Regions from separate parts of the Brevibacterium samyangense genome, predicted to be linked through region 3. Evidence: predicted binding sites of a transcription regulator. Region 3 holds the regulator's gene; each other region holds the start of a gene.
The links. The regulator HrcA, encoded in region 3, represses chaperone genes, less so after heat shock. The targets are predictions, from matches to a motif close to TTNGCACTCGNNNNNNNCGAGTGCNAA.
Positions count from the first base shown of each region.

Region 1: a site for HrcA is predicted at 1,583-1,609, ahead of groL (chaperonin GroEL). Genes of this name have one in related genera too.
Region 2: a site for HrcA is predicted at 1,217-1,243, ahead of ABD172_RS11605 (Hsp20/alpha crystallin family protein). Genes of this name have one in related genera too.

Region 1 covers NZ_BAAANO010000005.1:31,423-33,690, reverse strand. The annotation lists gene groL (chaperonin GroEL) at 1-1,443, opposite strand, end outside; gene ABD172_RS02445 (cold-shock protein) at 2,044-2,247, opposite strand.
Region 2 covers NZ_BAAANO010000020.1:204,196-206,463, reverse strand. The annotation lists gene ABD172_RS11615 (hypothetical protein) at 1-61, shown strand, start outside; gene ABD172_RS11610 (PLP-dependent cysteine synthase family protein) at 95-1,165, opposite strand; gene ABD172_RS11605 (Hsp20/alpha crystallin family protein) at 1,382-1,837, shown strand; gene ABD172_RS11600 (DUF1653 domain-containing protein) at 1,985-2,215, opposite strand.
Region 3 covers NZ_BAAANO010000017.1:116,027-118,294, reverse strand. The annotation lists gene ABD172_RS09745 (DUF3097 domain-containing protein) at 1-640, opposite strand, end outside; gene hrcA (heat-inducible transcriptional repressor HrcA) at 799-1,815, shown strand; gene dnaJ (molecular chaperone DnaJ) at 1,945-2,268, shown strand, end outside.

The DNA.
Region 1 (2,268 bases), on a different contig from region 3:
ACCGGTCGCGGCGTTGAGGCCGTGGCCGGACGGGAGTCCCTTGACCTTCTCCGCGACGACACCGGGCTCGAGGCCGGCGTTGGTCGCGATCTGCTTGAGCGGAGCCTCGATGGCGACCTTGACGATCGACGCACCGGTCGCCTCGTCACCGGAGAGCTCGAGGGTCTCGAACGCCTTGGCGCCCGCCTGGATGAGGGCGACGCCACCACCGGCGACGATTCCCTCCTCGACGGCGGCCTTCGCGTTGCGGACGGCGTCCTCGATGCGGTGCTTGCGCTCCTTGAGCTCGACCTCGGTCGCGGCACCGGCCTTGATGACGGCGACGCCACCGGCGAGCTTCGCGAGGCGCTCCTGGAGCTTCTCGCGGTCGTAGTCCGAGTCCGAGTTCTCGATCTCGGCACGGATCTGCGCGACGCGACCGGCGATCTCGTCGGCGTCACCGGCGCCCTCGACGATGGTGGTCTCGTCCTTGGTGATGACGACCTTGCGAGCCGTACCGAGGAGATCCACGGTGACGTTCTCGAGCTTGAGGCCGACCTCCTCGGCGATGACCTGACCACCGGTGAGGATGGCGATGTCGGCGAGCTGTGCCTTGCGGCGGTCACCGAAGCCCGGTGCCTTGACGGCGACGGACTTGAAGGTGCCGCGGATCTTGTTGACGACGAGCACTGCGAGTGCTTCGCCCTCGACGTCCTCGGCGATGATGAGCAGGCCCTTGCCGGACTGCTGCACCTTCTCGAGCACGGGAAGGAGGTCCTTCACGTTCGAGATCTTCGAGTTGACGATGAGGATGTAGGGGTCCTCGAGCACCGTCTCCTGGCGCTCCGCGTCGGTGACGAAGTAGCCGGAGATGTAGCCCTTGTCGAAACGCATGCCCTCGGTGAGCTCGAGCTCGATGCCGAAGGTGTTCGACTCCTCGACGGTGACGACGCCTTCCTTGCCCACCTTGTCGATGGCCTCGGCGATCTTCTCGCCGATCTCGGCGTCACCGGCGGAGATGCCTGCGGTCGCGGCAATCTCCTCCTTGGTCTCGATTTCCTTGGCGTTGTCGAGGAGCACCTCGGTGACGGCGGAGACGGCCTTCTCGATACCGCGCTTGAGGCTCAGCGGATCCGCGCCGGCTGCGACGTTGCGCAGACCCTCGCGGACGAGTGCCTGGGCCAGCACGGTGGCGGTGGTGGTGCCGTCGCCCGCGACGTCGTCGGTCTTCTTGGCGACTTCCTTGACGAGGTTCGCGCCGATCTTCTCGTACGGATCCTCGAGTTCGATCTCCTTGGCGATGGAGACACCGTCGTTGGTGATCGTGGGGGCGCCCCACTTCTTCTCCAGAACGACGTTGCGGCCACGGGGGCCGAGGGTCACCTTGACGGCGTCGGCCAGCGTGTTGAGGCCGGTCTCCAGACCGCGACGAGCTTCCTCGTCGAATGCAATGAGCTTTGCCATGTGACTGGGGTCCTCCCTGTACGGGGTGGATGGAACGATCCGTCTCCGAGCGCCCGCGACGGCCGATCCCCCGGACGCTGATTCCCTTCCACAGCGCCGGTCGATCTCGACCCGGATACGGTTTTCACCGGTACAAGATTTAGCACTCTCAGCCCGAGAGTGCAAAAGCCCTGGCCGTGATTCCCCTGTGAGCGGAACGGCCTCTGTGAGTCCCGCCGAGGCACCCCACAGTTCCGACCCCGGCCACCTCGGGTTCCCGGCGCCGCTCTAGGGCCCCGACCTCGGTCACTTCTGGTTCCTCGACGTGCCGCACGGGTCCCGGCGTCACTCGAGTGCGCAATAGGTTTCGGTCGGCGGAGTCGACGTCACGATCGAATGCTGCATTTCCGCGAAACCCAGCATTCGATCGCGATCTCGACGGGGGTACCGCAGGGAATCGCGATCTCAGTGGACCACCGACGGGAATCGCCCCCTCGACCACCTCGGGCTCCGCGTGATGGTTTCCCTGCACAACGCAGGAGGAGTCGGAGGCGCAGCGCCTCCGACTCCTCCTCGTGTGCCACCCGGGTGGGTGGCACGGAAGTCTGTGTGGACCGTGGGTCAGACGAGCGTCACGGACTCCGCCTGCGGACCCTTGTCACCTGCACCGACCTCGAACTGGACCTGCTGGCCCTCCTCGAGCGAGCGGTACCCGTCCATCTGGATCGCGGACCAGTGGACGAACACGTCCTGGTCACCCCCGTCGACGGTGATGAAGCCGTAGCCCTTCTCGGCGTTGAACCACTTGACCGTACCTTGCGCCATGAAACTCTCCGTAGTACTCAG
Region 2 (2,268 bases), on a different contig from region 3:
CGACGGTGCCGCGGACGAACGGGGCGCCTCGGCGGACGCAGCCGCGGATCCCGGACGCTGAGGTCCCGATGCGTCGAGGCGTTGGGGCCGTGGCTCAGATCTCCCGCCACTGCCCGGTCGCGAGGAAGTGTTCGGTCCGTTCCCGGTACGGGGTGAGATCGCTTCCCTGAGCGGCGACCCACTCGTCGTCGAAGTACGTGTGGGCGTAGCGGACGCCGCCGTCGCAGATGAGTGTCACCACAGACCCGGTCTCGCCGCGTTCGCGCATTCCGGCGATGATGCGGAAGGCCCCGGCGAGGTTCGTCCCGGTGGAGCCGCCCGCCCAGTGCTGCGAGATCTCCCGCAGGAGGCGGACGGTCGCGATGGACTCGGCGTCGGGGATCCGGAACATCTCGTCGACGACGGTGGGAACGAACGACGGTTCCATGCGGGGCCGGCCGATGCCCTCGATGCGCCCGGGCAGACCGGTCGCGTGTTCGGGGTCGCCGGACTTCCAACCGCCGTAGAAGGCGGAGTTCTCCGGGTCCGCAACGGCGATCCGGGTGTCGTGACGGTGGTAGCGCACGTAGCGCCCGAAGGTCGCCGAGGTCCCGCCGGTGCCCGCACTCACGACGATCCACGCGGGTTCGGGGTACCGCTCGAGGCGCATCTGGGCGAACACGCTCTCGGCGATGTTGTTGTTCCCCCGCCAGTCGGTCGCCCGCTCCGCCTGGGTGAACTGGTCGAGATAGTGCCCGTTGCACTCCGCGGCGATCCGTTCGGCCTCCGGATACATGTCGAGGGGCCGGTCGACGAAGTGGCACTTCCCGCCGTAGAACTCGATGAGCTCGATCTTCTCGCGGCTCGTCGACCGCGGGACGACGGTGACGAACTCGACGCCGATCATGCGGGCGAAGTACGCCTCGCTCACCGCGGTGGACCCGCTCGAGGCCTCGACGAGGACGGTGTCGGATCCGATCTTCCCGTTCACGAGCCCGTAGAGGATGAGGGACCGGGCGAGGCGGTGCTTGAGCGATCCGGTCGGATGCACGGACTCGTCCTTGAGGTAGAGGTCGATCCCCCATTCGGCCGGCAGCGGGAACACGTGGAGGTGCGTGTCCGCACTCCGGTTGGCATCGGCCTCCAGCAGCCGGATCGCTTCATTCACCCACGCGCGTTCACTCATGCGCACCATGCTAGGCGGCGGATGTTTCCGTGACGTCCGGAGCGTTTTCAGCGGACACTCATCGAAGTTGAGTGCCATTCACTCAACTTTGAGGTTCGGCGCGGAATACCGCACCCGTGGGCCACGTTGTGCCGGGCGAAAGGTTCGCAGGCGCAGCGGTCCACCAGGAACGGTCGCCGATCCCGGCACCGGCGCCCTACACAAAGGAGGTATGACATGGCCGGCACTCTCACCCGCATCGACCCCTTCTCGCTCATCGACGAGGTCTTCGGATCGATGCGTTCACCGTTCCTCGACACCCGTGATCGTCGGAGCGGATTCGTTCCCGCGCTCGACGTCTCGCGGCACGACGAGGATCTCCACGTCCGCGTCGATCTGCCGGGCCTCGACCCGGAGAAGGACGTGAACATCGACCTGTCCGGTCGCACTCTCACGATCTCCGGCGAGCGCCGCACCGAGTCCGACGAGGACGGCATCCGGGAGGTCCGGTACGGCTCGTTCAGCCGCACCGTGACGATTCCGACGGAGGTCTCGCCGGAGAACGTCACCGCACGGTACGAGGCAGGCGTCCTCACCGTGACGGTCGCCGGGGTCTACGCACAGGAGCAGCCGCACCGGATCCCGATCACCGCAGGTGACGCGGACGACCGGAAGGCCGTGACGGCAGGCTGATCCCCGGCTCGGAGTGCACCACGCCGTACACCACAGCGCTCCGTACCGGAGTTCCGACGGGCTGGGCGGGGGAAGCACGCGCATCCCCCGCCCGGCCCTCGTGTGTGCGGTCATCGTCCGCCTCCCGCGCGTGCGGTCGCCGTCCGTTCAGGCCACCCGCCGGAACCGCGGCCCCGTGTAGTCCTCGCGTTCGACGTGCTCCGTGAACATCGCGAGGGGGCGGATCCAGAATCCGTAGTCGCCGTAGAGGGCGCGGTAGTAGACGAACGGTTCCTCGGTCTCGCTGTGGAGACCGACGCCGTACACCTCGTAGCGATTGCCCTTGAAGTGCTCGTAGATGCCCGGTTCGATCCCGACCGGCTCGCTCGCCAGTGCCATGACAGTGCCTTTCGCGTGAGAGGGTGGAGCACCGAGAAGACTACGGCCCGACC
Region 3 (2,268 bases):
AGATGTCGACATAGGGGTGGCCGATGACGTGGACGTGACCACGGAAACGCGGATCCTGTGTCGCCTGCTGTGCGATCCGCGTCTCCTTCGTCCCGGACACGAGGTGGTCGGCGAGCACCCCGACCCGGTGGTCCGCGTCCGGCCCGAACTCCTCGAGCTGCGGTACGAGGTCGTCGAGTCCGCCGAGCGGTTCGACGACGATGCCCTCGATCCGCAGGTCATCACCCCAGATCTTCTCGACGAGTTCCGCATCGTGCTTGCCCTCGACCCAGATCCGGGAACCGCGGGCCACTCGTGCCTTCGCCCCGGGGACGGCGACGGAGCCCGAGGCGGTCCGGCCGGGACACCGTGCCGTCGCCGGCTGCTGCGGGGTCGGACGGACGAGGCGTACCGGTTTCCCGTCGATGAGGTATCCGCCGCCGAGCGGGAAGGAACGGGCCCGGCCGAGGCGGTCCTCGAGGATCATCGCCACGCCGCCGGGGGCCTTCTCGAGCCGGAGGACCTCGCCGACGAACCCCGTGGCATGGTGCTCGAGGACGAGACCGCGGCGCGCCTCGACCTCGGTGGACGTGGGCCTGCGGTGTGCCTTCGGGGAGCGGCCGGCGAGCACGTCCCGGCCGTAGGGATCCTGGTAGTTCACCCGGGCGAGCCTAGACCGGCGGCGCCCCCGGAGGTTTGGGTGACACGCGGCCCCGGCGTAGAATTGGCACTCGATCGACGAGAGTGCCAGGCGTGCGGGCCGTCGGAGGACATGCGACAACGACCGCCGCCTGCGGGTGGAGCGACCGGAGGTGGACCGTGAACGACGAACGGAAGGCGCGCGTACTGCGTGCGATCGTCGAGGACTACGTCTCGACCAACGAGCCCGTCGGCTCGAAGGCACTCGTCGACCGCCACCGCCTCGGTGTGTCCTCCGCGACGATCCGCAACGACATGGCCGAACTCGAACGCGAGGGGCTCATCGCGCAGCCGCACACCTCCGCCGGACGCATCCCGACGGACAAGGGCTACCGTCGGTTCGTCGACTGGCTCGACGACGTGCGGCCGCTGTCGAACGCCGAGCGGCGGGCGATCGCCCGGATCATCGAGCATCCCGTCGACATCGACGACATGCTCGACCGGACCGTCCGACTCCTCGCCCAGCTCACCCACCAGGTCGCGGTCGTCCAGTACCCGGTGGCGACGCGTGCCCGGGTGCGCCATGTCGAGTTCGTGAGTCTCGGACCGGCCCGGCTCCTCGTCGTCCTCATCTCGGACACCGGCCAGGTGGAACAGCGGATCGTCGACCTCGGACGCACCCTCGACAAGGAGGAGACCGCCCGCCTGCGGGACACCTTCAACAGCGCGCTCGACCGGGTGCGCCTCGACGCGGTCGCGGAGGCCACCTCCGGCGTCGAGGTGCCGACCGCCCTCCGCGCTCCCGCGCAGGCGATCGCGCAGGTGCTCGTCGACCTCGCGAAGAGCAACCGGCAGGAACGCCTCCTCATGGCCGGCACCGCGAACCTCGCCCGGTCCGGGGTCGAGTTCGGCTCACAGATCGGCCCGCTCCTCGAGGCGTTCGAGGAACAGGTCGTGCTCCTCAAGCTCCTCACGTCGATGGCGAGCGATACGGACCGGGTCTCCGTGAGCATCGGACGTGAGAACCCCCACGAGTCCTTCTCGACGACATCCGTGGTGTCCGCGCACTACGGTGGGGAGAGCGCGGCGGCGCGTCTGGCGGTGCTCGGCCCCACGCGGATGGACTACCCCACGACGATCGCGGCGGTGCGAGCCGTCGCGAAGTACGTCTCCGTGATCCTCTCCGAGCGCGGATGAGGGTTCCGGGACACACCCCCGACCGGACCCGGACCACCGACCGAACCCCGAACACCGAACCCCGAACACCGAACCCCCACCCGAGGACACCTCCCCGGGCCACCACGCACGACTCCACGAAGGGTGACTGTGAGCAACCATTACGAGACGCTGGGTGTCTCCCGTGACGCCAGTGCCGACGAGATCAAGAAGGCCTACCGCAAACTCGCGCGCAAACTCCACCCGGACGTCAACCCCGGGCACGAGGACGAGTTCAAGCAGGTCTCGGTCGCGTACGAGGTGCTCTCCGACGAGGTCAAGCGCCGGAACTACGACAACGGCGGTGGCGAGTACGGCCAGGCCGGCGGTGCCCAGGGCTTCGGCGGTTTCTCCGACCTCTTCGAGACCTTCTTCGGCGGCGGCATGGGCGGAGGACGTCCGCAGCCGGCATCCCGCAGGCAGCGCGGCAAGGAC